2 regions of the Proteiniborus sp. genome follow, and region 2 is predicted to be linked to the other one. Evidence: a T-box and tRNA genes for the amino acid it is inferred to sense, from the RefSeq annotation. Region 2 holds a T-box; the other holds one or more tRNA genes.
The links. The T-box of region 2 lies ahead of leuS (leucine--tRNA ligase). A T-box ahead of a tRNA ligase gene usually reads a tRNA of that ligase, here a tRNA-Leu.
Positions count from the first base shown of each region.

Region 1 (16,644 bases), on a different contig from region 2:
ATAAATCACTATAACCGCTTTTTGTTTATATAATGATTGATTTAAGCAATAAAATATGAATTCTTTTTACTATTAAATGGTAATGTCAGTCATTCTTGACAATGATTAACATCTATGTTACGATTATTTAAAGAAGCCATTCCGTCTTCCTACGGGATGGCTTGTTGTATATGTAAAAATTTACCATTTAATGTATGAGGGGATAGGGGGTGCATTAAAATAAGCGCAACATCAAAAACAATTTACGAAAAACTTGTAGAGCATTTAGTAGAAATTGAAGAAGAAAAAACTAGGGTTATTGAAGAATATTACTATGAAATGTCTGCCGAAAGGTTAGAATTTGAAACACTAATAGAATATTATATTTCTAATATTGATAAATATATTAGAAAGTTAAAAAAGACTGACAAAGTAAGTACTGATTGTCCCTTTGTAATAATTAATAGTATTGTTGAAGTAGAAGACATTAATAGTAAAGAAGTAGAAAGGTTTAAAATAGTTTCTCCTTTCTTAACTACAAGTCCATTAGATGGTGATTTTGCTTCATATCTTTCACCAATTGGGAAATCGCTTCTATTAAAAAAGGTTGGGGACCATGTTTTTGTAGAAACTCCTATGGAAAATATTGAATATGAAGTAAAGACTATTGAGCTAGGATAAGAAATACAATAAAAATATAAATGAAGAGCTTGTTTGAGCTCTTCATTTATATTTTTATAGACTTCCATCTACCTCGCCTGTATCTAATTGTCATTAAAATAGCCTCAACTATAAACTGTATGGCTGTTGCCCACCATACAAATACTACATTCCATTTTAAAATAAATACAATAATGAAAATAAGAGGTAACCTTACAGCTAGATTTGTAACTAAGGATATCTTAAATGGACCTCTAGTATCTCCAGCTCCCTTAAGCGCTCCTGAGACAGACATTCCTATTGCTATAGGTATCTGTTCAATAGCACCTACACGTAAACACCTAGAAGCTAATGCTACAGTTTCTAAGTTGTTACTAAAGAGTCTCATAATTCCGTAAGGTAAAAATAAAAAGACTGAAGCCACTGCTCCCATTAGCCAAACTGAATATATTACAGATTTTTTAGTGCTAATTTCCGCTCTTTTTATATCTCTTGCCCCTAAGCTTTGTCCGACCATTGTAGTGGCTGCTACAGCAAAGCCGTATCCAGGCATAAATGATATAGATTCTGCTGCATTAGCAAGAGAATGTGCAGCAAAGGCAACAGTACCTAACTGTGCTATCCAAAATGAGGATAATAGTCTACTACCTTCATTCATAAATGTTTCTAAAGTGGCAGGTACGCTTAAATCTATAATACTCTTAACTACATCCTTACTTAGTCTAAATACCTTACTAATATGAAGCTTAATCCCTGACTTACCTCTCAACAAAAAGAAAAATGTAATACTTGAACCTACTATTTGTGCAGTTCCAGTTGCAATAGCTGCTCCATTTACTCCAAGCTCAGGAAATCCAAACTTTCCAAATATAAGAACATAGTCTCCAATAATATTAAAAGCATTTGCAAAAGCTGCAGATACAAGAGGAACAACTGTATTTCCTGCTCCTCTTAAAATAGAATTTGCAACAAACTGAGGTATTAAAAAGAATGCGCCAATAAAAACTATTCTTAGATAACCACTACCTAAGGCTATGACCTCAGGATCATCTACTATTAGTTTAAATGTTGTATTTGCAGATAGTATACCAATGATTCCAGTTAATAAGCTAATTATAAATCCTATACCAATAGCTTGTGCAGCAATGTTTTCAGCTTCATCTTTGTTTTTAGCCCCTATTTGTCTAGATACCATGGCTGTGGCACCAATTCCAAGGGCTCCAAAGATATTACTTATTGTAAACATTATCTGTGCCCCTAAGTTAACGGCAGATATGGATGCTGGATTTAGTCTTCCTACCATAGCAGTATCGGCTGTCCATACAAGAGTATGCAAAGTCATTTCCATTATAGCTGGTATAGCTAACTTTAAGATATGATTTCTTATATCTCTATTATCTAGTCTTTCCATGTTCTTTCACCAAGCCTTCTATATTAAGCAAATTTAACGCTAGATAACATTATACCTTATTATTTTACCTAAAGACAATACAAATAATTAACATTTATCCTAGATTTCAATTATGAATTCTAACAACCTTAATTACAGTGGCTAAACGCTGTTTAATAGTAGTTAAACAGTAGTTTAACAGTAGTTTAACAATCCTTTAGCAATCCTTTAGCAATCCTTTAACTACCGTTCTCTGATTATCTTTACTACAAAATTAAGATGATATATAATATTCTCAAACCTTAATCCAAGGAGATGATTTTATGAGAATTGTAGATTTTAGAAGTGATACTGTAACTAAACCTACAGAAGATATGAGAAAGGCAATGGTTAATGCAGAAGTAGGCGATGATGTATACGGTGAAGACCCTACAATAAACGAACTTGAAGAAATGGCAGCAAATTTAGTAGGTAAAGAAGCAGCCTTATTCGTTCCATCAGGAACAATGGGAAATCAATTGGCAGTGCTATGTCATACTCAAAGGGGCAACGAAGTAATTCTAGAAGAAAAATCTCATATATATAATTATGAGGTTGGTGGAATTGCTTTTCTGTCTGGAGTTCAGGTACGTATCGTAAAAGGCCATAATGGAATAATGAGTGCAAGTAGTGTGGAAAAGGCTATTGTTGCTGATGGCGATATCCATCATCCTCAAACTGGACTTATTTGTTTAGAAAATACTCATAATATGGCAGGAGGTATTGTTGTTCCTCCAGAATCAATGAAAGAAATTTTTGATTTAGCTAAAAAGCATAGTCTACCAGTGCATTTAGATGGAGCAAGAATCTTTAATGCAAGCACTGCATTAGGTTGTGATGTAAAAGAGATAGCAAAATACTGTGACAGCATAATGTTCTGTTTATCTAAAGGATTGTGTGCTCCAGTAGGTTCAATGCTTGCAGGTAGTAAAGAATTTATAAACAAAGCTAGAAGGTTTAGAAAAATGCTAGGTGGTGGCATGAGACAAGCTGGCATCTTAGCCGCTGCCGGTGTTGTAGCTTTGACAAATATGATTGAAAGACTTTCTGAAGATCATGAAAACGCAAAACTCTTAGCAAAAGGTCTTAAAGATATAAGCGGAATCGAAGTCAATGTTGATAATGTACAATCAAATATCTTAATGATGGATATAACTACATCTAAATATGATAGCTATAGTCTTGTTAGTAAGTTAAAAGAGGAAGGTATACTGGTGTCAGATATTAATAGTAGTAGAATTAGATTTGTTACTCATAAATATATATCTAAAGATGACATTGACTATACTATGTCTTTGATTAAAAAGGTCTTGATATAGCTATGAAATAGTAACTTAGCAAATCTTTGCACTCCTTTAAATAGACTGTGAGATAACTCACAGCCTATTTATTTCATTAAATTTTTCTTTTTCTTGCTTTAGGATCTGATATTATCTCGTAACTCCCTATTGAAGCAATGCTTACTAATATTGCATTTACAACTGTAAGCGCAATTCCTTGAATGCCTTGACCTAATCTAGCAAATATAAAAGTCAATATTAATGCTATTGCAAAAGTATACAATCTAACATAAGCATCACCGAACTTATTTTTAACTATTGACTTTGTAAACTGTACTATGATACTTACTGCAGCTACAAGCCCAGCAAAAGTTCCTAGTGTTTCAGATGACATAAAATTATTATACATTTTCAACTCTCCATCCCTTTAAATCCATATAGTTTTATTTTTTAATTCTAGCTTCTTTTCTTATTTTTATTAATACAGGAACTCTATAAGTATATAGTTTATACTATTTAATATGCAAAATTTGTCCGGAAGTTCTTCTAATTTTAGAAAAAAGCAAAATAAAAAAGCAAGGGTTTAATACCCCTGCTAAATCTATCTTTCTTGAATCAGGTCTATACTTCCTAATACTATATGGGCTAATCCAAAACCTACTAAACCTGTCGCAATCATAGTGCCAATTTCATTTCTTTGTATTCCTCTTTTTTTAACATCTGGAATCCTTGTTGCTAAGGCTACACCAGTAACTGCTGTTCCTAATAATGTAGGTATCAACCCTTCTCGTACCATATTAACCCTCCTCATATAATATAGATAGATTCTAGATTATTATCTCAATTTGAGATTCTATATATACTTAAATTATCCAATTGATTTTGTCAATCTATTCTAAAATAAAAACCTGCTGCAAAACAGAAAATACTAGCAATAAAATATGAGCAAAAGGTGTAAGCATAGACATGTTGTTTTTACTATTCCTGAAGAACAATTTAAATTGCAAAAAATGTTTTAAATAACTATTGCAGGCGATAAGCTTAAACACAGCAAGTATCTTTACTCAATAATGCAAATGATATATAATAACTTAAGAACTTTACTGGAAAATGATTTTATGAGAAAGGTAGAATGATATGGCTAAGGTAAAAAAACATGTAATTATTGTAGGAGGTGGAGCCTCTGGTATATTGGCAGCTATTTCTGCAAGGAAACAAGGAGCTGATGTAACAATACTAGAGAGAAACCCTCGAATCGGAAAAAAGATATTAGCTACTGGGAATGGGCGATGTAATTTCACCAACGTAAATGCAGATATATCATATTATCACGGAAGTAATCCTAAGTTTGCATACAGCGCACTATCTAATTTTAATGTAAATGAAACAATTAATTTTTTTAGTAAAATTGGAATAGCTCCAAAAATTGAGGAGTTTGGTAAAGTCTTTCCTATGTCCGATCAGGCCTCAAGTTTTTTAGATGTATTTTTATATGAACTAAATGAAATAGGCGTTAATGTTATTTGCAATGCTTATGTCAAAAATATTAAAAGCAATAAAGGTAAATTTAATATTATATTAGAAGATGGTTCAACATTTCAAGGGGATAAGGTAATCATTGCTACTGGTGGTAAAGCTATGCCTTCTACTGGTTCAGATGGAAATGGATTTGATTTGGTAAAAAAATTAGGACACACCATTATAGACATATTTCCTGGCCTTGTTCAGTTAAAGCTTGATGGAACATTTTTCAAGCAAATCGAAGGAGTAAAGTTTGTAGGAACTGCTGAAGTTTTATATAAGGATAAATCATTGGCAAAAGATAGGGGAGACATTCTTTTTGGAAATTATGGTGTTTCAGGTCCTCCTATTTTTCAAATCAGCAGGAAAGCTGGAGAACTTCTACACGATAATAAAGAACCTATATTAAAAATAACTATTATGGATACAATGTCAAAAGAAGAGTTAAAAAAACTTCTAGTATCACGTTTTGAAAATAATCCAATGAAGACAGTAGAATTCAGCATGGTTGGTCTTGTAAATAAAAGACTTATCCCTGTTTTACTGAAAGAGGCAGAAATTCATGATTTAAAGTGCCCTGTTGCTAACCTTACTAAAAAAGAGCTTGAAAAAATCCTCAATATACTGACAGATTGGAGATTTAAAATAAAGGGAACTAAGAGTTGGCCTAGTGCACAAGTTACAGCAGGCGGTGTTGACACAAAGGAGATTGACCAGAACACTATGGAATCTAAAATTGTAAAAGGCTTGTATTTTGCAGGTGAAATAATAGATATAGATGGACAATGTGGTGGATTTAATCTTCAGTGGGCTTGGTCATCAGGATTTATTGCAGGACGCAATGCTGCTATTTAATATAGTCCCATACAGAAACAGGAGGAGAATAGATGCTTAGGCTTACAAATATAAAAATTAATATAAACAAAGCTAAAACTCATCAAGAAGAAACAGAAGCTTTGCGAAAAGAAATAATTTCAAAACTCAATATCACAGAAAAAGAACTTATAGGTTATAAAATATTCAAGAAATCTGTTGATGCCAGAAAAAAAGATGTGATTTATTTCATCTATACCATTGACGTCAATTTGAATAATGAACAAAAAATATTAAAAAAATATAGTAAAAAAGGAGTAACAGAAACTCCAGATATGTCCTATGAAGGTGTTCCCCTAAGTGCTGAAAAAATGTCACATCCTCCTGTTATCATAGGGATGGGGCCTACAGGTCTTATTGCTGGATTATTTCTATCAAGAATGGGTTATAACCCCATAATCCTTGAAAGAGGAGAGGATGTCGATACAAGAACTCTTAAGGTAAATAACTTTTGGAAGAATGGCGTTCTTGACACTGAAAGCAATGTACAGTTTGGTGAAGGTGGAGCAGGTTCATTTTCAGATGGTAAATTAACAACCCTAATAAATGATAAAAGGTGTAGGACAATATTAGAGGAATTTATTAAAGCTGGTGCACCAGAAGAAATATTATACTCAAATAAGCCTCATATAGGTACTGACTTACTGAAATCCGTGATTAAAAAAATTCGAGAAGAAATTATTCATAATGGTGGAACAGTAAGGTTTAGAGCTAAAGTAACTGATTTTATTATTAAGGATAATAAAATTCAAGGTGTAATCATAAATGATTCTGAAACACTTGATTGCCAAGCAGTATTACTTGGAATAGGTCATAGTGCTAGGGATACTTTTCAGGTGCTGCATCAAAGAGGTGTAACGATAAGTCAAAAACCTTTTTCCATAGGGGTAAGGATTGAACACCCTCAAGCATTTATAGATAAAGCCCAATATGGTAATTTTGCTGGACACCCTAGCTTAGGAGCAGCTGATTATAAGCTAGTTTATCATTCTGAGAATGGAAGATCTGCTTACACATTTTGTATGTGTCCAGGTGGTTATGTAATAGCTGCAGCATCAGAAGAAGAAAAAGTTGCCGTAAACGGTATGAGTAAACACAATAGAGATGGAGAAAATGCAAACTCAGCTTTATTAGTAGGCGTTACTCCTGATGACTTTGGTAGTTCACATCCTCTCGCTGGTATTGAATTTCAACGAAAATGGGAGAAGCTTGCCTATGAAATAGCCGGAAGGAACTATCATGCACCTGCTCAACTTATAGGCGATTTTCTTTCTGACAAACCTAGTACACAGCTAGGAAATGTTAGTCCTACTTATAAGCCAAATGTAACTTCTACAGAACTAAAAAATTGTTTGCCAGATTATGTAGTTGAAACTATAAGGGAAGCAATTCTTCACTTTGATACAATAATTAAGGGATTTGCAATGCCAGATGGTATACTAACAGGTGTCGAAACAAGAAGTTCTTCACCAATTAGAATTAATAGGGATGAAAACTATTTATCAAATATATATGGTTTATATCCAATGGGAGAAGGAGCAGGGTATGCAGGTGGAATAATGTCTTCAGCAGTAGATGGCCTTAAGACTGCAGAAAAAATCATGTCAAAGTATGCTCCTTTTTAAGACAAAAAACAGACTGTGAGTAAAAGAAAAACACTCACAGTTATTTTTTTGCAAGTGTCTATTTTTCTGGTGCGCCATGAGGGATTCGAACCCCCGGCCAACTGATTCGAAGTCAGCTACTCTATCCAGCTGAGCTAATGGCGCATATGATAATATAATAAATTCATCAAACAAAATGATTATAGCAAAAAAAAGCAACATCGTCAAACTTATAATCCCATAAAATGTTTCCTTTATACCAAATAATCTAATCTATTTATTTTGCTTGTTTACTGTTTTTCTATAAACTAAAATAGAAATAGCAGTAATAGTGAATTTAGCAATACATGATAAAATAAATTCAGGAGACCTAGGATTGGTTATGGTTGCTCCAATAAATGTTACAGCTAGCAAATTAGGTAACATAGCTAAAATGGAAGCAGACAAATAATGCCTGTATGATATGCCAATAGAACCCATAAACATACTAACAATATCCATCGGTAAAATACCAATTATTCTTATTATGAAGACGAAAAACCATTCACTATTCTGTCTTAAAGAGTTGACTTGTTTTAGTTTAGGATATTTCTCAACAAGTTGATTCGTTAATTTGCTATTAGAAAAATGCCCTACTACATAAGGAATAGATAGAGAAATAACAATTCCAACAATATTTACAATAATAGCTAAATGTGAAGGTAATATCATACCAGTACTGATGTAGAGCACTATTAAAGGAAATATAATAGAAAGTGATTTAAGACCATACATCACAAGTAAATAAATAATTGCAGCAAAATAATTTTGTGGTGCAAGATTAAATATTTGCTCTGAACTAATATTTTTCCCATGCATCAGATACAATATTACTCCACCTGCAATAAAAATAAAAGGTAATATTCTAAAAGCTTTCTGAGTATTTGAATTAAGCTGTTTCAAATTCATCACCTCAATTATGTTAAATTTAATTAATTATTAATATTTTATGATAATATCAGAAAAAAACACCCTACTGGTAATATATTCAATAGAGTGTTTTAATAATCCATGTTCCAATAATCTATCTTTGCCATAATTTATCTGCAACAGGCGCCCAGTTTCTTGCGGCATCTTTGCATTTACTGCTTAAGTCATGTACATCCTCTGGATTCTGCATATCAGTAGATTTAGCTCCAGATTTCTCAACCATCTCAGTTAATCTACCAGGATTGTCTAGTAATGGGCAAGGACGTAAGTGATTACAGTTAAATGGCTGATTATCATGATATTGCATGAATAGTGGTGATTTAAATGCCTCTAATAGTGTCTTATCTCGAATATTTGAATCTGAGTAATGGATAAAAGCACATGGTTCAATATCGCCATTAGCATTGATGTGCAAATAATTTCGTCCACCAGCAATGCAACCATTTACATATTCACCATCATTCCAGAAGTCCATAGTAAATAAAGGTTTTGTATTTCGGAATTTTCTTATCTGATGATACATAAACTCTCTCTGCTGAGCTGTTGCCATTAGTTCTGGTACAGCATCCTTACCAACTGGCATGTAAGTAAAGAACCATGCAAACTTCGCGCCTTTTTCTATCATGCTATCAAAGTATTCTTCGCTACCAATAATGTCTGTGTTTTTGCTTGTATAGCAACAGGAGATACCAAAAGGCAATTTTTTTGTTCTAAGTATATCCATTGCTTTTAATACTGCTTTGTAAGTACCTTCTCCTCGGCGAAAATCTGTTTCCTCTTCAAAGCCTTCAACACTAATGGCTGGAACAAAGTTTTTCACACGAAGCATTTCATCTGCAAAAGCTTCATCAATCAATGTTCCATTAGTGAAAGAAAGAAACGCGCAATCATTGTGTTTTTCACATAAACGGATGATGTCTGCTTTACGTACTAATGGCTCACCTCCAGAATAAATATACATATAGACACCCATTTCCTTGCCTTGTTTAATGATATTATCTAGAGTATCTAAATCCATGTTTAAACGATTACCATACTCAGCTGCCCAGCATCCAGTACAATGTAGATTACAAGCTGAAGTTGGATCCATCAAAATAGCCCAAGGAACATTGCATTTATTTTCTTTTCTTGTTCTTTCTTGCCTTTGTCCACCAACAATAGTAGCATTTATGATGAAGTTTTCAAAAATAGTTTTTCTTACTCCATCGTCCACATCTGTCCATAGGCTTTTGATAAGTTTGTACCAGTTTCCTTCTGGGTTGTCTATTACATTTCGAAAAGCTTTAAGCTGTCCTTTTACTGTACCTTCTTTGTCAAATTTTTCTACCCAGTCCAGTATTTTAGGGATATTTTCATCAGGATCGCTGTCTAGATAGTTAATCACCTTTTTTAGTCCAAATGACTGCAAATTCTCCATAATCGTCTTTTCACTCATGTTAATTTTCTCCCCCTTTTCAAAACTTAAATAAAACTTATGCTATTAAACACTATTATAAAATCTTTTCTTGAGGATTTCATTGGTCAAAAATCTAAAATGTCCTAATTTTACACAAATTTAAATATTGTTACTTTTTTGCACATTTAATATTTTTGTTCCTTTACAATAATAATTTAAAAGTTTATAGTTAGAATATAGTAGATTAAAAAAGAGAATGGAGTGACTTCTAAATGCATCAGCAAATACTACGAGTTATGATAGAATCTGCAGTTGATAAAGGATTATACGGAGTTAAAACAGATTTAAAGCGTACAGTTCGTAATCTAACAGATTTAGGAGATTACTTCGCAAAAGGACGTTTTCAAAAAGACTTTTTTAGAATTGCTCAAAAAATGCTAGCAAATGAAAATAGCCCATACTACGAGCTTATTTCTGGAATTACTTGTAATGTGGATCATAATATAATAAAAAATTTTGGAATTAATATTGGGTTAAACAGTTGGACAGATGGCGCAAGACAAATTAGGGAATATGAAAAAGACAATGGATATAATATACCATGGACCATTGTATTTGATTTTCAAAATAAAGTTGAAGACCCATTAACTTTACTTGAAATAGCAGAAATTATTCAACAAGGAAAAAAAATTGGAATATATAGTTACATGTTTTTCATAAACTGCGATGCCGATTATATAGATGAATTGTTAGAAGTCTTCAGAAAAAATCCTGAATGTGCTTTTATAGTTTATACTTATTCAAATTCATTAACAGAAGAGCATGCTCATAAGTTAAGAGAGTATGGAAATACTATTGTTTCTATTTGCATTGACAACTTCAATATATCATCAGAATTTAGTCAGGCAATCAAGATTTTGCTAGAAAACAAATGCCTCTTTGGTGTTCATTTAAAATATGATGATAATAATGCTGGTATTATCTTAAATGAAAATTGGATAAAACAGATAATGGAGTTACATTGTACATTTGCTTTTCTAATAAAATCAGCAGATTGCAGCCTAGAAACCGAGAAGGCAATATCATCATATATCAAAAATGCAAAGACAAATCAGAAGTATCCCATTTTTCTAATAGACTTTTATGAGGATATAGCTCATGTTGACCGTAATATTTCCACCGAATCTTGCTTCTTTAAAATACTTTATGATGGAACAGTCTTATCAACAAAAGAAAACATAACTACTGGTTTTAAAACACGAGATGCACAACTTACAGAAATTTTATCTCAGATTATGCCAAAGGTGAACTATCTGTAACAGATAGTTCACCTTTACTATGGCTCATTCATATCTTTCACAATTTGAACTGCAACTCCTGTAACAGCTGACTTCATTAACTCTACATATTCTTTTGGAAGTATTTCTGCACCTTCCAATAGCCACCTAGTAATTGATGTTCTAATAGCATCTGTAAAAAATGTGACATAGAAACCTCTATATTCGGCATTTTCAAATATATTCTTAAAGTGTATCTCAATAATTGGCGATAAAATCTCACCGAAATAATCATAAAAGGAATTTTGTCCTCTTACCTGTAAAGCGTTGCAATAGAAAACCTTATTTTCATAAAAAAAGTCACAAATATTCTCAAGTAACCCCCATCCAAATATATCAGAGCCCCTTTGAAAATTAGATACAAATTCCGTATAGTATATCCAGTTTACCAGATCATATTTATCCTTAAAATGGTAATAGAAACTTTTTCTGCTCAAATTACAACGTTCCACAATATCTCCAATATTGATTTTTGATAAAGGACGCTCTAACATTAGCTCCTTCATAGAGTTTGCTAAGGCATGTTTTGTAATTGATGAATCAGACACGTTTTCTACCACCTTTCGAGGCGATTACTCTTACTTGCATCTTACTATTCAAGTTACTTCTACTCATTTAATTAGACTTCTTTAGTAGTTTTTGAATACAATTCATTATCTAAATATTTTTATATTAATAGTGCTTTATTTGAAATATTATATTCTTTACATAGTATGTTATATTTTATGTAATACTTTGTCAATTTGAATCATAAAAATTAACATTATATTTATGATTTAGACATCATAGTTGACTTTTCGACATTTAAAGTATGTCTATTATTTATTCAACATTACTAAAATTATATAGAAAAAAGCTAGCATTTATGCTAGCTTTTTTATTGGAGCGGAAGACGAGATTCGAACTCGCGACCCTCGCCTTGGCAAGGCGATGCTCTACCACTGAGCCACTTCCGCATGGTGCGGGAGAGAGGACTTGAACCCCCACGTCAATGACACTAGATCCTAAGTCTAGCGCGTCTGCCAGTTCCGCCACTCCCGCATTTGTTTAATGGTGACCCATCCGCGACTCGAACGCGGGACACCCTGATTAAAAGTCAGGTGCTCTGCCGACTGAGCTAATGGGTCTTATGGGGTGAATAGTGGGATTCGAACCCACGGCCTCCAGAGCCACAATCTGGCGCTCTAACCAGCTGAGCTATATCCACCATAATTTTAATGGCGTACCCACAGGGATTCGAACCCCGGACACACGGCTTAGAAGGCCGTTGCTCTATCCTACTGAGCTATGGGTACAAAAAGTAATCATTGTCATAGAACAGATATTAAAGTTGTGAAGCTGTGGAGCGGGTGAAGGGAATCGAACCCTCACAACCGGCTTGGGAAGCCGGTGCTCTACCACTAAGCAACACCCGCATTGCGAACACAAATAAATTTTCAACTGACAATAATAAATTATATCACCACAGAACACGTTCGTCAATACTTTTTCTATACTTTCTTATAGGAATATATTTCCCTTTAATAAAAACTAACGCCCTGTCACTAAAAATTTATTATCTCTCCTCTGACATTATTATCATCTATATATAATAATCCTATACTCTTAGAAGTACCTGCTCTAGGTAAAGATGGGCTTCCAGGATTCAAGAAAAGAATTCCTTCATACTCTATTAAAGTTGATGTATGGCTATGCCCAAATAATGCTACATCCGCATTTATTTCTTTAGCCTTATAATATATATCATTTAGCCCATATTTTACTCTATATAAGTCTCCATGTGTTAAGAATATCTTCTTGCCTTTTAATTCAATAATTTCATCGTCTGGAGTTTCAAAATCATAGGCGTCGCAATTACCTTTTACATTAATGATTGTAGTATCAATAGCTTTTCTGATAGCTTTTACATCCTTTGAATAATCCCCTAGATGTATAATTAAATCAATATCATCAATTTTAACCAATGCATCTATGCAGTGTTCTACATATCCATGTGTATCACTTATTACTGCTATTTTCATTTTCCTCGTCCTCAATAATATTTTTAAGCTCTTTTTTCAAGTTTCTTAATGCCCTAGCTCTATGACTAATAGAATTTTTTATTTCTTCTCCTAGCTCCGCAAAAGTCTTCTCATATCCATCAACTAAAAATAAAGGATCATAACCAAAGCCATTGTCACCTTTTGATTCAAAGCCTATTTTCCCACTACATTCTCCTGATACTAGCTTAATGCTTTTATCCTCTAAGACTATTGAAATTACAGTTTTAAACTTTGCAGTTCTTTTCTCTAAAGAAACACCTTCGAGCTCTTTTAACAGCTTTTTGTTATTATCGCTATAGGTTGCATTTTCTCCACTATATCTAGATGAATAAACACCTGGCTCTCCATTAAGTTTATCAACAAAAAGTCCAGTATCATCTGCAATGACTATAGCCTTTGTTCTTCTTGCTATTTCTACTGCTTTTTTTGTTGCATTTTCCTCTAAAGTATTTCCATCCTCTATTACCTCTATATCTCCAAATCCTGCCTCAGTTTTCGATAATATGATAAAAGGCATGTCTTTCATAATATCTTTTATTTCCATTATTTTATGATTGTTGTCAGTTGATACAATGAGAGTCTTTTTACTCATTTTCTGTTTCTCCTTTTTCTGGTCTTTGTGACCCAATTAAGTTACTTATTTCACCTAGAGATATTTTCTGAAGTTTTATAAGTTCTTCATTCCCTTTCTTTGCCAATGCTATTAGTTCATTCAAATTTTCAAGTGAAAACGGCGATTTTTCTCCTGTACCTTGTAGCTCAACAAACTCTCCATTACCAGTCATAACAACGTTCATATCTACCTTTGCACTTGAATCCTCTGTATAGCATAAATCTAACATGGCCTTCTCATTGACAACTCCAACACTTACAGCTGATAAAAAACCTCTTAATGGAATGTAAGACAAAACTCCTTCTTTATATAATTTATTTAAAGCATCTGCTAGTGCTACAAAAGCACCTGTTATAGAAGCTGTTCTAGTACCTCCGTCAGCTTGAATTACATCACAGTCAATCCAAATTGTCCTTTCTCCAATATTCTCTAGTGCAACAACAGACCTAAGTGCTCTACCTATTAGTCTTTGAATCTCTTGACTTCTGCCTTCCACCTTACCTCTGCTAGATTCCCTAACTTTCCTAGTTACAGTTGAGCCAGGAAGCATAGAATATTCAGCAGTTATCCAGCCTGTACCAGTACCTTTTATAAATGGTGGAACTCTATCATCTATCATTGCTGTGCAAATAACCTTAGTTTCTCCCATTTCAATGAGAACTGAGCCTTGCGGATGTTTTAAATAGTTTCTAGTAATTCTAGCTTTTCTTAATTCATCATAGTTTCTTCCATCTATTCTACTCATATGTACTCACCTTTCAATTGTTTTTACAAATAATATTGTCTCCCACTATTCATTATAATAACAAAGATTTTGTTTTTTTTCTATAAGTTTATAAATTAAAAAACTACCACCTAGGTGGTAGTCTTTTAATATTCATTTGCAAATGTTGGCACAGTCTCTTGTGCCTCTAGTTCTAAACCTGCTTCTTCTATTGTCTTACCATCAAATAATATCTCTACATATTCTATTTCTGGAAACTCTTTTAGAGTTAAGCCTATATTTTTAGTCATTTTATTAAATACTGTCTGATCTGATAATATATCGAAGTCATATGAAAGTATATCTACATAAGCTACTCCATTATATACTTCTACACCTTGGAACTCTACTCCATCTGGAATGTCTGTATACAGACCTGATAATTCAGGTGCTCCCTCAAACAAGACTTCAAGAGATGTCAAAACATTTGCACTAGTAGCAGATGTAGGTACGGTTACAGGAACATAGTATTCATATTCTCCATTACTTGTTCCTTTATAATAAACTGTTACTTTTGAAACCCCATCACTTATGTCTTCTACCACATTTATATCAGCCCTAGCCAAAGGCTTTTGTACTTTTGTTCCGTATTTTAATTCTGATACAATTTTCCCATCGACCATAAACTGCACTTCATTAATATTTGAAAACTCAGTTAAAGTATAGACAACTCCTTTTACCATGTTTTCTTCATCTTTTTTTGACTGAGTGTTCATGATTTGACTATTAAAGTCAACCTTGCATAAACCTGTATCTTGATCAATTGACATTCCTATTATTTCTGTTCCTGCAGGAATTAATGGTTTTAATCCGATACTACTAATATCTTCCCTTATAGTCGGACTATCCATAATATTTGTAAGTGCAGCTTTTGCTATGCCTTCCTCCCAAGGAATTCTTCTTTTTACAGGTACTAGGTATCCATTTTCGTTCTGATAATAAAGAACTGTATTTCTTAAATTTGAGTCATCCATAATGTTTGCATCTTCATCGCTTCTGATTATTTCTATTTCTGGTTCTTCTTTAGTTATTAAATCTTTCATTGTGTCTATTGCTTTACACCCAAATAGACCAAGTGCTAAAACTAGAACTATGGTAAGTATCAACAACTTTTTGATATACATCCATTACCCTCCCTTTGCTAAAACTACTTAATAAAGTATATTAGCCCTAAGGAGATACTATGAATATTTTGTTTATTTCTACTTCCTTTTAATTGTAGAAAAATATCCACCTCTAATAAGCTTCGTTGAACTTACTGTGATAAATGCTTCTTTATCAAGACCAGTTAATAAATTATGAAGCTTATCTAAATCTTTTCTTTTCAATGTAATGTTTAACATGTTTTTAGGTCCTTCTTTCCCTTGCCCTACTAATACTGTAACTCCAAAGCCGTTATTTCTTAATTCCTGAATGATACTATCATCACTCTCATTTAATATTACTTGAGCAGTTAAATTACCTAATGCAATCTTTTCTTCAATATAGCATCCTATATAATTTCCACTAGCAAATCCTAATGCGTAGGCTAATAAATTACCTGGATTACTCAACCCATTTACGACCTTACCTAAGGCTACAATATAGATAGTAACTTCGAAAAAACCTATTATTGCAGCATACTTTTTTCTTCCTTGTACTACCATAAGCATTCTAATAGTAGACATAGAAACGTCTAAAATTCTAGCTCCAAAAATAAATAGATATCCTAAAACAGCCTCCATATACTTCCTCCTAACTTTGTACTCTTTTATATATAATACCCTATTTATAATAATTATCAATATCTAATAAAAAAGTCACCCTATATATTAGAGAAGAATCTCAAACCTAAGACCCTCCTCTACTGTTAGGGTGATAATAGTAAAACTGCTGCTACACTATCGTTATCCATATGAGATTCTTCGCTATCGCTCAGAATGACACCTTCTCTATCATAATAAACGTGGTAAAGGATTTTTCCTGAATTCTTAATTTTTAAACCTTAATCCTTAATTAATTCTCCATTCTCAATTCTCAATTATTATCATTTTTCCAAGCTATTAAAATAATTCACTATTCCATTCGCAATTGCTTGTGCTGCTTTTTCATGATAAGCATCTGTAATGATTAATTTTTCTTCTTCTGGATTAGTTACGAACCCAAGCTCTGCAAGTGCTGCTACCATTTTTGTTTCTC
Region 1 covers NZ_JAWRHZ010000041.1:118,914-135,557, reverse strand. The annotation lists gene ABV008_RS08620 (GreA/GreB family elongation factor) at 319-660, shown strand; gene ABV008_RS08615 (MATE family efflux transporter) at 707-2,050, opposite strand; gene ltaE (low-specificity L-threonine aldolase) at 2,353-3,387, shown strand; gene ABV008_RS08605 (hypothetical protein) at 3,464-3,757, opposite strand; gene ABV008_RS08600 (asparagine synthase) at 3,950-4,144, opposite strand; gene ABV008_RS08595 (BaiN/RdsA family NAD(P)/FAD-dependent oxidoreductase) at 4,486-5,724, shown strand; gene ABV008_RS08590 (NAD(P)/FAD-dependent oxidoreductase) at 5,757-7,367, shown strand; tRNA gene ABV008_RS08585 (tRNA-Arg) at 7,435-7,511, opposite strand; gene ABV008_RS08580 (TVP38/TMEM64 family protein) at 7,620-8,288, opposite strand; gene ABV008_RS08575 (radical SAM/SPASM domain-containing protein) at 8,410-9,750, opposite strand; gene ABV008_RS08570 (radical SAM protein) at 9,984-11,030, shown strand; gene ABV008_RS08565 (TetR/AcrR family transcriptional regulator C-terminal domain-containing protein) at 11,048-11,596, opposite strand; tRNA gene ABV008_RS08560 (tRNA-Gly) at 11,930-12,004, opposite strand; tRNA gene ABV008_RS08555 (tRNA-Leu) at 12,006-12,089, opposite strand; tRNA gene ABV008_RS08550 (tRNA-Lys) at 12,100-12,175, opposite strand; tRNA gene ABV008_RS08545 (tRNA-His) at 12,179-12,255, opposite strand; tRNA gene ABV008_RS08540 (tRNA-Arg) at 12,267-12,343, opposite strand; tRNA gene ABV008_RS08535 (tRNA-Gly) at 12,390-12,463, opposite strand; gene ABV008_RS08530 (metallophosphoesterase) at 12,593-13,069, opposite strand; gene ABV008_RS08525 (XTP/dITP diphosphatase) at 13,047-13,682, opposite strand; gene rph (ribonuclease PH) at 13,675-14,448, opposite strand; gene ABV008_RS08515 (GerMN domain-containing protein) at 14,574-15,590, opposite strand; gene ABV008_RS08510 (DUF2179 domain-containing protein) at 15,669-16,190, opposite strand; gene ABV008_RS08505 (N-acetylmuramoyl-L-alanine amidase) at 16,493-16,644, opposite strand, start outside.
Region 1: it has a tRNA-Leu gene. The T-box ahead of leuS (leucine--tRNA ligase) is inferred to sense a tRNA for this amino acid. The anticodon was not compared.

Region 2 (16,644 bases):
ATGGAAACATTGACTTATAAAGTTGAATTAACAATAGAAGACAAAATGTCTAATAAAGATTTTTTATTAGGCTCTATTGTTAATGTAGATTTTCAAATAGGTGAAGAAAAAGGTATATGGATTCCAATAGTAAATGTAATGAGTGATGCAAATGACTATGTTTACATAGTTGAAGATGAACATGTAGTTAGAAAGGATATTAAGATAAAAAGCATCTATGAAGACAAGGTGCTTACAGAAGAACTAAAGCCTGGAGAAAAGCTTATAGTTAAGGGCATGAAAAACGTAAAAGAAGGATATAAAGTCATTGTAGAAGACTAAAGAGGGGTGAGATAATGAAAGGTGTTACTCATTTTTCAGTAAAAAACAGAAGGATTACATTATTTTTAGCCTTAATACTTACTGTTGTTGGTATATATAGCTATTACATAGTTCCAAAACAAGATAATCCAGATGTAGCCCCTTCTGTTGCATTAGTGACAGCCATATATCCTGGCGCCTCACCAGAAGATGTCCAAAAACTAGTTACCACAAAGTTAGAAGATAAGATAGAACAAATTGAAGGTTTTGATAAGGTTGTTTCATATTCTAAAAATAGCCTTTCGATTTTAGTTGTCTATTTAGTTAATGATGCTGATGTAAATAAATCTTGGACTGAATTAATAAATAAAATGAATGAAGCTAAATCTGAACTTCCTGAAGAAGTCACAGATATTAAAGTAAACACTCAGTTAGCAGATACATCTGGAATCATTATTAGTTTCTCTGGTGAAAACTACAGCTATGAACAACTGGCAGCCTATGCAGAAAACATAAAAAATGAATTAACTAAAATAAATGGAGTTTCTAGATTTGAGGTAAATGGAAAACTAGAAAAGGAAATTGTTTTTACAATTGACGTAGCTAAAATAAATCAATTAGATATCTCTTTAGACGAAGTTGTACAGCTATTAAACATACAAAACATGGAGATACCTTCAGGTAGTATAAAAACTGAAAGCTCGAAAATAAATGTTAAAATCCCTGGCTCCTTTAACTCGATTAGTGACATTGAAAACACTATAATTGGCATTTCGAGAGAAACGGGGGCTGAAGTTCGTATAAAGGATATTGGGAAAGTTTCACTTGAGCTAGAAGAAGGTACTCTAAAGTATAAAAAAAATGGTAAAAATGCAGTACTATTAACAGGATATTTTGATGATGATAAAAACATAGTATTAATAGGTAAAGAGGTTAGAAAGACATTAAATGAATTAAAGGAAAGTGTTCCAGAAGATATTATATTTGACGAAGTTTTATTTCAGCCTGAGGATGTAAGTAAAGCAGTTTCTAGCTTTATGAGCAGTTTAATACAAGGAGTAATATTTGTCCTTATTGTAGTTTTTATAGGAATGGGACTCAGAAATGCTTTAGTAGTGTCAACAGCCATACCTTTTTCAATTATCTTAGCATTTATAGCTATGAATCTAATGAAAATTAAGGTTCATCAAATTTCTACTGCTGCCTTAATAATCGCTCTTGGTATGCTGGTAGATAATGCAATAGTAGTCAGTGATGCTATTCAATATTTAATTGATGAAGGCCATGATAAATTATATGCAGTTGTTGAAGGTACCCGTAAATCTATGATACCCATATTTACTTCCACATTAACTACTGTAGCTGCTTTTATTCCCTTACTCTTACTTCCTGGTATGGTTGGTGAGTTTGTATACAGTCTTCCTATGGTAGTAATAATATCTCTTAGTGCTTCATTTTTAGTAGCTATGATAATAACACCTACACTAGCTTATATTTTCTTTAAGCCTTCAAAGAAAAAAGCCTTTTTCCTTGAAAGCCTATATCCTCTTTTTAATAAGATGCTATTATGGGGATTAAAAAAGAAAAAAACTATCATTTCAATATCTTTTGTTGTCTTATTTTTAACAGCATTTTTAACTTATCAAATAGGTCTTCAATTTTTTCCCTATATTGATAAAAATGTTATCTATATAGATATTCAATCTGAAACAGTTGGTAATATAGGAGAAACAGAAAAATTAACTGAAAATATAGAAGAAATATTAATTCAACAAAAAGAAATAATTGACTATACTACTTCAATTGGTGGAGGTTTACCTAAGTTTTATCTAACAGTGACTCCAACTATCCCATCTACAGATCAAGCTCAAATACTATTAAAGCTAGATTTGAAAAAAGGAGGTCGTTTTAAAACTAATGAGAAGTTTGCGAATTATCTACAAGAAACCTTAGAGCATAGTATTGTGGGAGGTACTGCCACAGTTAAGCTATTAGAATATGCAGAGCCAATAGGAGCACCTGTTAGGATAAGGGTATCTGGGGAAAGCCTCGATAGAGTCATAAAAGCAGCAGAAGACCTTCAGACTGAAATCAGAAATATACCTGGTACTATAAATATAAGAGATGATGCTCCTAGAAAAAGCTATGAATATGTTGTAGATATAAATCCTGATATTGCTATGCATCACGGAATTACAAAAATAGATGTCCAAAGGCAGGTCAACATAGCACTGATGGGAGCTAAGGCAACTACCTTTAGAAAAGCTGGCAATGAGTATTCAGTAATAGTAAAAAGTGATATTGATGCTAAAAGTCAATTAGAAAACCTTGCTATTAAATCATCTATAGCAGGAAATAAGGTTCTTCTAAAACAAATAGCTGAAATTAAACTGGGAGCACAAACAGATACTATAACCTCATACAATAAAGATGTTGCTGTTACTGTATATAGTGATGTAAGAGATGGATATAGTTCAGTAGATATACAAAACATCATTGAAAAAGATAAGCTAGAAAATATAAATACCGAAGACGTAATTATTACTTTTGATGGTGAAAGAGAACAGATAATAGATAAGTTCAGTAATGTAGGTTTTTCAGCTGTATTTGCTGTGCTAGCAATTTACATAATACTAATGTTTCAATTTAAATCATTTACAAAACCTATTGTTATACTTATCACTCTCCCTCTATCTCTAATAGGTTCAATAGTTGGTCTATCTGTGTTTAGACAGCCATTGTCCTTTATGGCCTTTTTAGGAATAGTAAGCCTATTTGGAGTAGTAGTAAATAACGCCATACTCTTAATTGAATATATAAACGATGCTAGAAATAGTGGTCATGGCGCAAATGAAGCTTGTATAGATGCAGTAGATAAAAGATTTAGACCTATTATATTAACTACTACAACAACTGTAATTGGTCTAGTTCCCTTAGTACTTTCAGGTAGTCCTATGTTTACACCAATGGCAGTTTCACTGATGAGTGGACTTATGGTATCTACTATATTAACTTTGGTTATCATCCCCGTAGTGTATAGTTTGATGGCTGAGTTTACAGAAAAACGTCATTGCGAAAGGCAAAACAAGACAAGGTAGATTCATAGCTTAACCACTCTGTTACTAAAATGCACCCAAATGTTGATATGCTCCCCTTGTGGTAGACAGAAAACTGTTTATCATAAGGAGGAGCTATTTTTATGGGCAATATACTATTTTTAAAAAATAACATATACCCGCTGTTTCTCTTATTAAGAAAATTTACAAAAAACCAAGTAATTCCAAGTATTATTGAGTTATAAGTAAATATTCCTATTTATTGCCTTATTTATATTATATTTGCCTCTAAATCAAACTTGAATATCATATAAAATATCATATAATATAAATACAAGGTCAAAGAAAGTCAAAGTCAAATAATCTAAAGGAGGTCTTTTATATGTTTAATTTAGTTCCATATAACAGAAAGAATAGAGGCATGGTAAATAGGCCAAGTGACTTCTTTAGTTTTGATAGCTTCAATAACTTTATAGACAGCTTCTTTAATACAGATTTCTTCCCAGCAGCACAAAATTATGGTCAAATGAAGGTTGACATAAAAGAGCAAGAGAATAAATATATCTTAGAAGCTGAACTACCAGGAGCAAATAAAGATGAAATAACAGTAGAGCTTAAAGACGATATGCTTACTATATCCGTAGAAAGAAATGAACAAGTTGAAGAGACTAAAGAAAACTACATTAGAAGGGAACGTAGATATGGTTCTCAATCAAGAAGCTTCTATGTAGAAAATGTAAAAGCTGAAGATATCAAAGCTAATTTTGAAAATGGGATTTTATCAATCTCTCTACCAAAAAAAGAAGTCAAAGCAAATAGCAGTAAAAAAATCGATATAAACTAAAAATCCCCCTTTTTATCGTTATCTATAACATTAAAAGCCCAGCTTGAATCAAGCTGGGCTTTTAATATTGTTTTAGTATTTTAGCTACTTCACAACTATATTAAATATTCTACCTGGTACATATATTTCTTTTATTATATTTTTACCTTCTATTAGACTATATAGTTTTTCATCTCCAGCAAATTTGGCTTTTGCCACTTCTTGAGTTGCATCTGCTGGAATTGATATAGTACCCTTTACTTTACCATTGATTTGAACTGCTATTTCTATTACATCTTCTACTGTTTTAGCTTCATCCCAAGTAGGCCAAGCTTGTTCGTTTAACATTCCGCCAAATCCATTTATATCCCATAGCTCTTCTGTTATGTGTGGAGCAACTGGGTTTAGAAGTGTAAGGAATATTTTAAACTCTGCTTCATTGACTCTTCCTGCACCATTAAATTCATTCAGTAGGCTCATAAGTGCAGCAATGGCTGTATTATATTTCAATGTTTCAAAATCTTCACTTACTTTTTTAATTGTTTTATGAATACTTGTTTCAAGCTCTTTTGAATATTCGTCTCCATCAACTAATAATTCTTGAAGTCTCCATACCCTATCTAAGAATCTTCTACAGCCTTTAACCCCATTTTGAGACCAAGGAACACTCTTTTCAAAATCACCTATAAACATTTCATATAATCTTAAAGTATCTGCGCCAAATTCATTTACTACATCATCTGGATTTATAACATTTCCTCTTGATTTTGACATCTTTTCATTGTTACCTCCAAGTATCATACCATGTGAGGTTCTTTTTTGATATGGTTCTGGACAAGGCACTATACCACAGTCATATAAGAATTTATGCCAAAATCTTGAGTACAATAGATGTAGCGTTGTATGCTCCATTCCACCATTATACCAATCTATTGGTATCCAATAGTCTAAGTTTTCCTTACTTGCAAGTTCTTTATCATTATGAGGGTCAGTATATCTTAAGAAATACCAGGATGAACCTGCCCATTGAGGCATAGTATCTGTTTCTCTTTCAGCATATCCTCCGCATTTAGGACAAGTAGTTTCTACCCAGTCTCTAATATTGGCTAATGGAGACTCACCATTATCTGTAGGCTCATAGCTTTCTACTTCTGGCAATAATACTGGAAGTTGATCCTCTGGTACTGGAACCCAACCACATTTTTCACAATAAACTAAAGGTATAGGCTCTCCCCAATATCTTTGTCTTGAGAATACCCAATCTCTTAACTTATAGTTTGTTTGCCTATGTCCTATTCCTTTTTCTTCTAGCCAATCACTTATTTTTTCTTTTGCTTCCTTTACTGGAAGTCCATTAATGAAATCAGAGTTAACTATTATACCATTCTCAATATCAGTAAATGCTTCCTTTTCTACATTACCTCCTGCTACTACTTCAAGTATAGGAAGCCCAAATTTATTAGCAAATTCCCAGTCTCTAGTATCATGTCCTGGTACAGCCATTATAGCTCCAGTACCATAGGACATAAGTACATAGTCTGATATCCAAATAGGCATTTCCTTATTACTTGCTGGATTTATTGCATTTATTCCTTTAACTTGTACTCCTGTCTTTTCTTTAACTAGTTCAGTTCTTTCAAAATCTGATTTCTTTTGAGCATATTCCCTATATTCTTCGATTTCTTTAAAGTTTTCAATTTTATCTTTTAGTTCGTCTATCAGTGGGTGTTCTGGTGATACAACCATATATGTTGCACCAAACAAGGTATCTGGTCTTGTAGTGTAAACTGTAATTTTCCTACCTCCAGTAATATTAAAATCTACCTCCATACCTTCTGAGCGGCCTATCCAATTTCTCTGCTGTATTTTAACTCTATCTATATAGTCAACTAAATCTAAGTCTTTAATTAGTCTTTCTGCATATTCGGTTATTTTAAGCATCCATTGATTTTTAGTTTTCCTAACTACTTCTCCACCGCAGCGCTCACATCCACCATTGACTACTTCTTCATTAGCAAGACCAACCTTACATTTTGTGCACCAGTTTATGGAAGCTTCTTTCTTATATGCTAGTCCTTTTTCAAATAATTTAAGGAATATCCATTGTGTCCATTTGAAATATTCAGGATCAGTTGTATTTATTTCTCTGGACCAATCAAAGGATAGACCTAAGGATTTTAGCTGCTCCTTAAACCTAGCAACATTTTTCTTTGTTACAATGGTAGGATGAATTTTATTTTGTATTGCATAATTTTCAGTAGGCAACCCAAAAGCATCCCAACCCATTGGATATAAAACATTATATCCTTGCATCCTTCTTTTTCTTGCTACTACATCTAGGGCTGTATATGGTCTAGGATGACCTACGTGAAGCCCTTGTCCTGATGGATAAGGGAATTCTATTAGTGCATAGAATTTTGGCTTTGATTTGTCCTCAGAAGCATAAAATGTTCCTTTCTCATCCCAAATATCATGCCACTTTTTCTCAACTAACTTTGGATTATACTCTTTCATATCTCTCACTCCTCAACACACATAATAATATTTTTGAGTTTTTAATAGAATACTAAACGAACATTTGCAGGACATGACTATAATTCTTAGCGAATGTAAGTAAAAAATCTGTTAAGCAGCTTGCACTATTTAAGCGAAGCGAGTTTGCAAGCTGTAGGATTTTTTGCTGGAATGAGCTTTAGAATTATTCATGGCCGAAACCGTGAGTGTGTATTCTATTAAAAACTCTACAAAAATAAAAAAACCTTTCAACTCATATAGAGACGAAAGGTTCGCGGTACCACTCTAATTGACAGCAAAAACTAACTTACTGTCCACTTAATAACTTTAACGGATTTATCCGATTAGAGCTAATAAACTTCACTCTAATAGCTCAGAGACGAGTTCGAATATGGTTGCTGCCGTTTTTCACCAAGCAACGGCTCTCTAAAAACAACTTATAGCCTACTACTTCTCTTCAAAGCAATTATATTAATTATATGGTATTGTACCAAATTTTATTATATAAAGCAAATGTTTTTTATATTGGGTGAATGGACAAAGTAAATGCAACCTTTGTCCATTCACCTATCTCTAACTCTCTATCTCTATCTCTAACTCTATAGCTTTCCTCTCTATAGCTTTTTATATAAGCTTTCCATCTCTTCTACTAATTTTTTATCTGTCTCCGTATTTCCATATCGACTATTAATATAGATTTCTCTTATTTTATGAATATCATCATCAAAAACTTCTTTTGCTTTTTCATTAATCTCTGAGGAAGAATCTGTTTTCAGAATCTCTATATCCCTTTTTATTAATTTACCCAAAAATCTTCTATAATAATATCTTATTTGTTCACTTAATTCCTTTGGATATTTATCCCTTTTAAATCTCTTTTTCTTGTCTTTGGTCCCTTTGATATTTTCTCTTTCCTCTACATATTCTATTCCTTCATATCTTCCATTTCCTACTTTAATAATTAATCTATAAACAATATAAATAACAACTATGATAACTATTAATCCCAATATTCTCTTAAGTATTGTGAAGTCCCAAACCTGTTCTTCTACTATCTCTTCCAAAGCTTCTATATTTTCTATATTTTCTATATCAAATTCTTCTACTATTTTCTTTGTGTTTTCTGGAGTTTCTTGTTCTCTTTTTATCATCTCAAAAGGTATTTTTATTTTCGTACCTAGCCAATAAAAATGAAAATTATCTCTATCATTTTACTTACTCCTATACTTAATAATATTATTATTTAACTTTTCCAAATGCTCTTCCTCTACAGATACAACTACTGTTCTGCTTACACTTCTGCTTAACAAATTTATAGGCTCTATATAGGTGTCTAGTATTCTAGGTGTAATGAGCACTGCTGTAGTGTAATTACCCTGTCTTTTACTGATATCATTTATTGTAGTCTCAAAGAACAATGGTATTCTGTAGTCTATCTTTCCTAACACTCTAAGCATACTGTCTAAGTGATTCTGCCCTAAGCCCGAGTGATAGAAGTATCCTCTCTCATTAGACGAATCCACATTATATGCATTAGTCGCAAATCCATAAGGAATTTTTAAATCTTCAAACTCCTCCATGACCGCTCTTGCCAAGGATATGACCTTTTCAATCAATTCCTCCTCTGGTGCCTTCCAGCAGGGCTTCATAGTTTCCATATTTAAGACTACAACAACACTATTATCAGTAGTAAAATCAAAATTCTTGACCATCAAATTGCCATATTTAACTGAAGAAGGCCAGTGAATAAATCTTTCAGGTTCATTACCTGTGTATTCCCTTATTCCAATAGTCATGAGGGGATCATCTATTATCCATCTCTTAACAGATACGTCTCCACTTAGTGAGCCAAGAGGAACAACGCTGTTCTCTAGCTTTGTCTTCATTGGAAAAACTATTATTTCTTTTTCCACTGATATTTTTTGTTCCACTGTTTTAAAACCAACAAAGTCTCCTATTTCCAACTCCACATCCCTAATAAAATATCTACCTCTTTTATTTATATGCATTTTATATGTTCTTCTTACTCTTTGATAAGGCATTACAAACAATGTGTAGATATTACTTATCTTATTAAAGCCCTTTGGGAATTTTTCATATACCTTTAAGAATGAAACTGTTAAGGGCTTTTTATTCTCAATTATTGAGGTTATCTCTATGTCCTCCCCTATCTCAGAAGTTCCTTTTTTTACTTCCATGCTATAGGTTAAATTTCTAAAACCATAGTTTAACGTCAGCCTGTTTATTAGGTAAACAAATACTATTAATCCGACTAAATACCAAATCATGGCTATACCTACATATTCTCTAAGGGAACTTCCACAGTTTCAACTATTCCCTTGATTAATTCAAATGAATCTTCTATTCCATTTGTACCTCTGGCAATTATCCTATGGTTTAGTACATATGGTGCCATAGCCTTTATATCTTCTGGTATTATGTAATCTCGCCCATTGATTGCTGCATAGGCTTGACAGGCTTTAAATAAAGCTATTGCTCCCCTAGGGCTTACTCCTAAAACAATATTATCTTTATTTCTAGTTTCATCTATTATATTTAACAAATAATCCATGACATCGTCATGGATTGAGACCTCAGATACACTCAATAAAAGGTAATTTAACTCATCAGAATCAACAATTGGCTCAATATTATCTAATGGATTTCCTATATTTTTTTTGATTATAATCTTTTCTTCTTCCTTTGTTGGATATCCTAATTTGATACGCATAAAGAACCTATCTAGCTGTGCTTCTGGTAATGGGAATGTTCCAAAGGATTCTACAGGATTTTGAGTAGCTAGTACCATAAATGGTTTATTTAGTTTTCTAGTGACTCCATCGGCTGTAATTTGCTTTTCTTCCATGGCTTCTAGTAGAGATGATTGAGTTCTAGGTGTGGCTCTATTTATTTCATCAGTCAGTACAATGTTTGAAAACAGTGGTCCTTCTCTAAATTGAAAATCTCCAGTTTTTTGATTATAAAAATTAATTCCTGTGATATCAGAAGGTAATAGATCTGGTGTAAATTGAATTCTCTTAAATGGTAGATTTAGTGTCTTTGAGAAGGCTTTTATCATCATAGTCTTTCCCATACCAGGTATATCTTCTAGTAGAACGTGTCCCCCTGATAGAATTGACACTATAATTAGCTCAATTTCTTTTTCTTTTCCTATTATTACTTTTGATACATTTTTTACTATTTTTTCTTTAAAATCAGTAAATCTTTGTATACCCATATATACCCCCACTCCATTCTTATTATCTGAGTATTATACTACTGAATTCATATCTCAGAAATACCACAATTAAATATATTGCAATAACTTAGCCCCTTAATTCTAATTTCAGTACAGTCTATTTATCTAATATGTATTCAATCAAATTGTTAATTCTACTGATACTTAGGTGTAAATAAACAAATTATTTTAACGCTATGAATAAATATACTGATTTAATTTTGAACATAAGATATAGATGGAAATATATTTCTATGTTTAAAACTTTCTTGGAGTCTATTTTCAACTATATCCAATTCAACATATTTTCATAACGTATACTCTATTCTATACCTGACTAGACTACTATTTTAATTTAAAATAGCCTACATTACTTTTTTGTTCTGTAATTCATAAAGATATTTGTAATGACTGTGTAATCTCATCAAGTATATAACAGTCAGCATCTCTTAGAAACGCTCTTGATAATGCTATCTTTTGCCACTGGCCTCCTGAAAGTTGTACGCCATTGTTAAACCATACACCCAGTTGAGTGTCTATCCCATTTGGTAAGCTGTTAACCATTTTATTTGCAAAAGCCCTCAACATAGCATCATTTAGTTTTATGTCATTATTCAGATATTCTAAATTACCAGTTCCGATATTTTCCCTACAAGTTAATTCATACTTATTAAAATCTTGCCTTGAATGAAAAACTAAATTCCACTTTATTGAATTAGGTGTGGAATTTACTCTTTCTTAAATTCCAGTACTCCTTTACAATAATATTGATTTCTCAATTCACAGTGAAAGGAGTTTTTTTATGTGTAAATTAATACCAGGAAACCATAAGCATCTTACCCTAGATAACAGGATTTACATTGAAAAGTCTCTGGATAACAACATGCCTTTTAAGGAGATTGCAAAATATATTTGCAAGGATCCTACTACAATTTCTAAAGAGGTTAAAAAACACCGTATTCTTAAGAAAAAGAATGATTTTGTAAACTTTAATCTTTGTATTCATCGACGCAACTGTAGTCTTAAAAATGTCTGTAATCGCACCATCCCTTGTAAAAAGCAATGTAGTTCTCGTATTGAATGCAACTCACGTTGTAACAGGTTTGCGAAAGAAGTATGCCAGACTATATTGAAGGCTCCTTATGTCTGCAATGGGTGCCATAAAAAGGCTCAATGTAGACTTGATAAGTACTTTTACAAGGCAGTTACTTCAAACCGCGAGTATAAAACTATACTGGTGGAATCTAGAAATGGTATCAATATTTCGGAAGAAGATCTTAAACAAATGGACACTATCGTCACTCCTCTAATACTACAGGGTCAGACTCCTTTTCAGATCATTGAAAATCATCCAGAAATTAAATGTACAGAAAAAACTATCTATAATTATATTGCCTTGGGAGCTCTCTCTGTAAAAAATGTAGATCTTCCAAGAAAGGTCAAATATAAACCTCGTAAATCAAATGTTAGTCCAAAACTCAATGATAAAGGTGTTTTTGAAGGTAGCCACAAAGTTCTCCTTACTTTATTCTTCCGAAATTGTAAACTAATGCTGATTTATCTTCTTCCAGATAAAACGTCAGCTTCTGTTAAAAAGGTACTTGATAACCTTGAAAAAAGTTTGTCTCCTCTTGGATTCCGTATTGCCTTTCCTCTTATCTTAACTGACAGAGGTTCTGAGTTTACGAAGCCAAATGAACTAGAAAGCGGCATTGATAACATCATACGTACATCCATTTATTATTGTGACCCAATGGCCTCTTGGCAAAAACCAGGCATTGAGAAAAATCATGAATATATACGGTATGTTCTGCCTAAGGGCACCTCTTTTGATGCTTTAACACAGCGAGATGTAACAAAGTTGGCTAGTCATATAAATAGCACAGCAAGAGCCAGTCTAAATGGCCTTCCCCCCATTAAACTGGCCAAATTGCTGCTTGGAGAAAATACAGTCAATAGGTTCGGACTAAGGGAGATATCACCCGATGATATCATTCTGACTCCAAAACTGCTGAAATAACAACACTTAATTATTTTCTAATCTGCGAATGAAGAAATCGCTATAACTTATCCCAGATGGGTGGAATTTAGTTTTTCACAAAAATCTCCAGCCGTCTATTTGCCATGCGGTTTTTTGTCCAAACCACTTTCTGCAAGTCTATTATACTATATTTTTTTAATGAAATATAGAGCTCAAACCCTTATAAAGTGGATTTTAGTCTTCACAGTGGAACTTAATTTTACGCTGGAATTTAAATTTTCACTCAACGCTTGAGTATGTTATTTAAATATGCCTCAGTTGACAAAGTAAATGCAACCTTATCGAATCAAGGTGGTTGCATTAAATCTTACAAAGCGGTAGGGTGCATTTAGTCCTACAAATCCAATCGATAATTTATTAGGTATTCCCCCATGGGGGAATGGTTGCGTTTAGTCTGGCAAAAACCTCAGTTTTTTTGTCAGTAATATATATATGGTAACTACTACCATATGTGTCTTGCGCAAATTAGAAAACGGAGGAAATTGCCATGGCTAAAAACAAACATTTAACAGATGCTGAGCGTCTACAAATCGAACAATGGCTGAGAGATGGAGTATCTATCAAGCAGATTGCCCTTAAACTTGATAAGAGTACATCAACTGTTTCAAGGGAGATACGTTCCCGTGCCATAACCAGCGACAAGTATGCACCATACCGCGTCCACAATAGGTGCGTGAAACGTTATGATTGCAAAAAACGCTATCTTTGCATCGATAAACCTAACTGCACAAGGCTCTGCTCCACATGCAATCTTTGCAATGAATTATGCGAAGATTACCAGGAACAGCCCTGTTACAAACTCTTTGAGCCGTTATATCTCAGGCGGCCTTTTAAAAGCCAGAAATATTGATATGCCTCGTGTTTGTCGAACAAAACCACGAAAATCCAAGCCAGTGGAGCATAAGGTTGACAAAAGTTGCAGAATTGGACGCACATATGCCGAGTTTCTTGCTTTTGTAGAACAATCAGGCGCTTCGGTTGTGGAAATGGACTCGGTTATCGGACGAATCGGTGGCAAGGTTCAGAATTTTCAAACCCGAAGGCGTTGGAATATGACGCACAAGGTAATCGCAGAACAAGGTTATATTACTGTGACCCCTGTGCATCATTCCAAAAGCCTAATGTAGAGTTGAATCACGAGTTCATAAGGAGAATACTACCCAAGGGCAGATCCTTCGATGACCTCACGCAAAATGACGTCTCACTTATGATGTCACATATCAATTCATATTCCAGAGAGAAACTGAATGATAAGTCACCTTTTGACGCATTCGGCTTTCTCTATGGATACGACGTCCTTGAAAAGCTGGGAATTAGCAAGGTGCCAGCAAACGAGATATTGGTTAAACCATCCTTGCTGAAAAAATAATTTAAGCTAACTTTCTGAGCAAGACACAGCTAACTGAACAGTCGTTTTGGGGGGCGCATTTACTCTGACAAAGGTTACATTTACTTTGTCCATTCACCTTTATATGATATTTCTTTGTTTTTCTGTATTATTTGTAATAACTAGTGAGAAAATACTTGTATATATATTTATATTGAAAGCAAGTTGATGTGGTTTATTATGTAGTGTTCTTGAGTAAATTATGGGATATAAAATCAAACTAAATTAGAGATAAAAAAGCTATTCCTTACAAGACAAAAATAACAGAAAGTAGGAGCTAGCATGGAAAAAAAGTATCTGGCACCATCTGAAATTACAAAAGCAATAATTTTTTCTGCAGAAACAAAAGCCAATTTGTCAATAACTAGAATGCTTATCCTAGGAGTGATGGCAGGTGTTTATGTTGGTTTTGGAGGATTTGCATATATTGTAGTTATACAGACCTTAGGCAATGTAGATATTGGTTTAGCAAAATTATTAGGTGCCTCAGTGTTCCCTGTAGGTCTAATGCTAGTAGTTTTTTCAGGAAGTGAGCTTTTTACTGGAAATAATTTAATGACACTAGCCCTAATGGATAAAAAAATAACATTAGCTGGAATGTTAAGAAATTGGATTTTTGTTTATTTGGGAAATTTTATAGGTTCTATTGCCTTAGCATATATAATTTACAATTCACAATTAGTAACCAAAGATTTACTGCTCTCTACCCTTAATGTAGGGCTTGCCAAAACATCCATAAGTTTTCAAACAGCTTTTCTTAGAGGAATCCTTTGCAATATATTAGTTGTGCTTGCAGTATGGTCAGCTACTGCTTCACTTGATATTGGCTCAAGAGTACTATCAATATGGTTTCCTATCATGCTTTTTGTATTATCAGGGTTTGAGCATTGTATTGCTAATATGTTCTTTCTTCCTTTAGCTAAGTTTTCAGGACTTGCTATTTCATGGAGCAATATTTGGGTGTTAAATCTAATTCCAGTTTCTTTAGGCAATATAGTTGGCGGAGCAATAATTATCCCAGTAGTATATTATATTTCTTATGTTTTGCCTGAAAGAAAAAGCAAAAGTTAGGTTTTTAAGTAAACCGCAAGGACACAGCTCTTGCGGTTTAGATATAGTATTATTTACATATTACTAGCAAAGAAGTTTATTATTTTAAAAGTAATTCTATCTATATTAGGATAAAAGTCATGTACCGCCTTTGAAAATTCCTTAATATCCACAGGAGCTTTTAAAAGAACATTACCTGTGCCTTTTGTTTTAAATAATGATACTATACCTTTTACAGTATCTCCAATAGCTACATTTGCTTGAGCATACCCTCCCATTGCAAAATGTTGAGCTATTGCTGCACCTCCAATTGCCATATAATATCCAAAAGCAGCTCCTCCCATTGCAAAGCCTAAAGATCCAGATAATCCACCTAAAGCTATCAACAGCCCTATTGAAAGACCCCCAAAACTAATTAAACCAATTGATATACCTCCCAAGCTTATTATACCAATTGATAATCCTCCAATTGCTATTATACCCTTTGCTAGACCGTTCCTTCTACTATTTATATGAATTAAAGGAATGCCAAAAACCCTTGTTTTTGACTTATATTCGTATTCTGAATAATAATATCTATTGTCATATTTAGAGTCCATATTTTCTCCAAATTCTTTAGCAACTTCATAAGGATCTCCCATTAGCTTCCAAGGGTCTTCTTCTCCTGTTTCTAAAGACTTTATCTGAATATGATTAAGTAAATCTTCTTTTATCTTATTTCTTGTAGCACCACTACAGTTAATGTTATTAATTACAGATTTTACATACCTTTCATGACTTAGATTTTTCATTCTCATATTCCTCCTTTCAATATGCCTTTAGTACCATCTAAAAAATCGTTCCATTCTTCAATATATACTTTAAATACTGCTACACCCTTTTTCGTAATTTTATAGTACTTCCGAGGTACAGTTCTCTTAGAGGGCTCTTTGTTCCAATAGCTTTCAATAAGCCCTTCATCTTCTAATCTATATAATACAGGATAAAGGGAACCTTCCTTTAATTTAAAATATCCATTGCTTTTTTCATCCATTACTTGAATTAACTCATATCCATACATATCTTTTTCACTTATCATTTTTAGAATTAAAATGTTCAAAACACCTTTTTTTAGCTGCTTATCAATTTCACTCAAAACTCCACCTCACAATCTTAAGTATTTAGTATTACTAAGTATAGTATAATACTAATTATTTTATTATGCAAGCATTTATTTAGTTTTATTTTGCAAGTTAAAGGCATAAAAAAGCAAGACTTCTTCACGATTAATAATTAACACGTGCAAAAATCTTGCTTATATCTTCAATAGATAAACCTATGAACTAGTCCTATAATTTAAAAATAACGCTGTCAATAAATCCCCTGTCACTTTATTCTTTTACACTCTTAGACCCTTACTTTTCAAAAGTACCTTTTACCTTCACTTCACCATTATGATACATAACTTTCCCTCTAGATATTACAGAATTAATATTTAAATCATCTTTATTTAACAATACTATGTCTGCATCTTTTCCAACTTCAATATGCCCTTTGTCTTTAAGCATATAGTTGTTAGCAGGATTTGATGTAATGACTTTTATGGCGTCTTCTATAGCTACTTTTTCCTTTATTATTGCCTCTCTTACAGCATTATAAAGAGAAGTTACTTTTCCAACTCCTAGTCCAATATATCTTCTTTCTTTGTCAAAAATAGGTAGACTTCCCTGACCATCAGAAGTAAAGGTTATATTTTCAATATTTACTCCTTCTTCTAACATTATTTTCAATGCTTTTCCTGGAGTTAGCTTATCTTCATCAGTAGATGTATTTGAAGTACTTGTAGTGAAATCTACAAGTCCTCCTCTTTTAGCATAGTCTATTGAAACTTTAAATAATTCTGGATTACGCAATACATGAGTCAATACAAATTGTCTAGGTGGTATTTCTGTTTCATCTAATATTTGTTCTATAAATCTTATGTTCCTCGCTCCATCTCCCATATGAATATTTACAACTCCTGCTTTCCCAGACAGTATACCTCCAACTCTAGCTTCTGCAGCTATTTTAGCTATATCCTCCATTGTAGGCTGAGAGGATCTATGGTCTGATAAAGCTATTTCCCCTACGCCTATTATCTTCTCAATGAGTATTATATCATCTTGAATACTTCCTGTAATAGTTCTAACTGGAACCTGATATGAGCCTGTTAAAACATAGCAAGTTATACCTTCTTCATCTAGAGCATAAGCTTTT
Region 2 covers NZ_JAWRHZ010000025.1:20,599-37,242, reverse strand. The annotation lists gene ABV008_RS04600 (efflux RND transporter periplasmic adaptor subunit) at 1-321, shown strand, start outside; gene ABV008_RS04595 (efflux RND transporter permease subunit) at 336-3,398, shown strand; gene ABV008_RS04590 (Hsp20/alpha crystallin family protein) at 3,739-4,200, shown strand; gene leuS (leucine--tRNA ligase) at 4,285-6,693, opposite strand; T-box leader at 6,950-7,163, opposite strand; gene ABV008_RS04580 (hypothetical protein) at 7,308-7,844, opposite strand; gene ABV008_RS04575 (DUF58 domain-containing protein) at 7,905-8,981, opposite strand; gene ABV008_RS04570 (AAA family ATPase) at 8,990-9,931, opposite strand; gene ABV008_RS04565 (ATP-binding cassette domain-containing protein) at 10,322-10,642, opposite strand; gene ABV008_RS04560 (helix-turn-helix domain-containing protein) at 10,734-11,951, shown strand; partial or broken gene ABV008_RS04555 (helix-turn-helix domain-containing protein) at 12,460-12,579, shown strand; gene ABV008_RS04550 (hypothetical protein) at 12,656-13,099, shown strand; gene ABV008_RS04545 (formate/nitrite transporter family protein) at 13,642-14,430, shown strand; gene ABV008_RS04540 (hypothetical protein) at 14,484-15,200, opposite strand; gene ABV008_RS04535 (PadR family transcriptional regulator) at 15,203-15,544, opposite strand; gene iadA (beta-aspartyl-peptidase) at 15,804-16,644, opposite strand, start outside.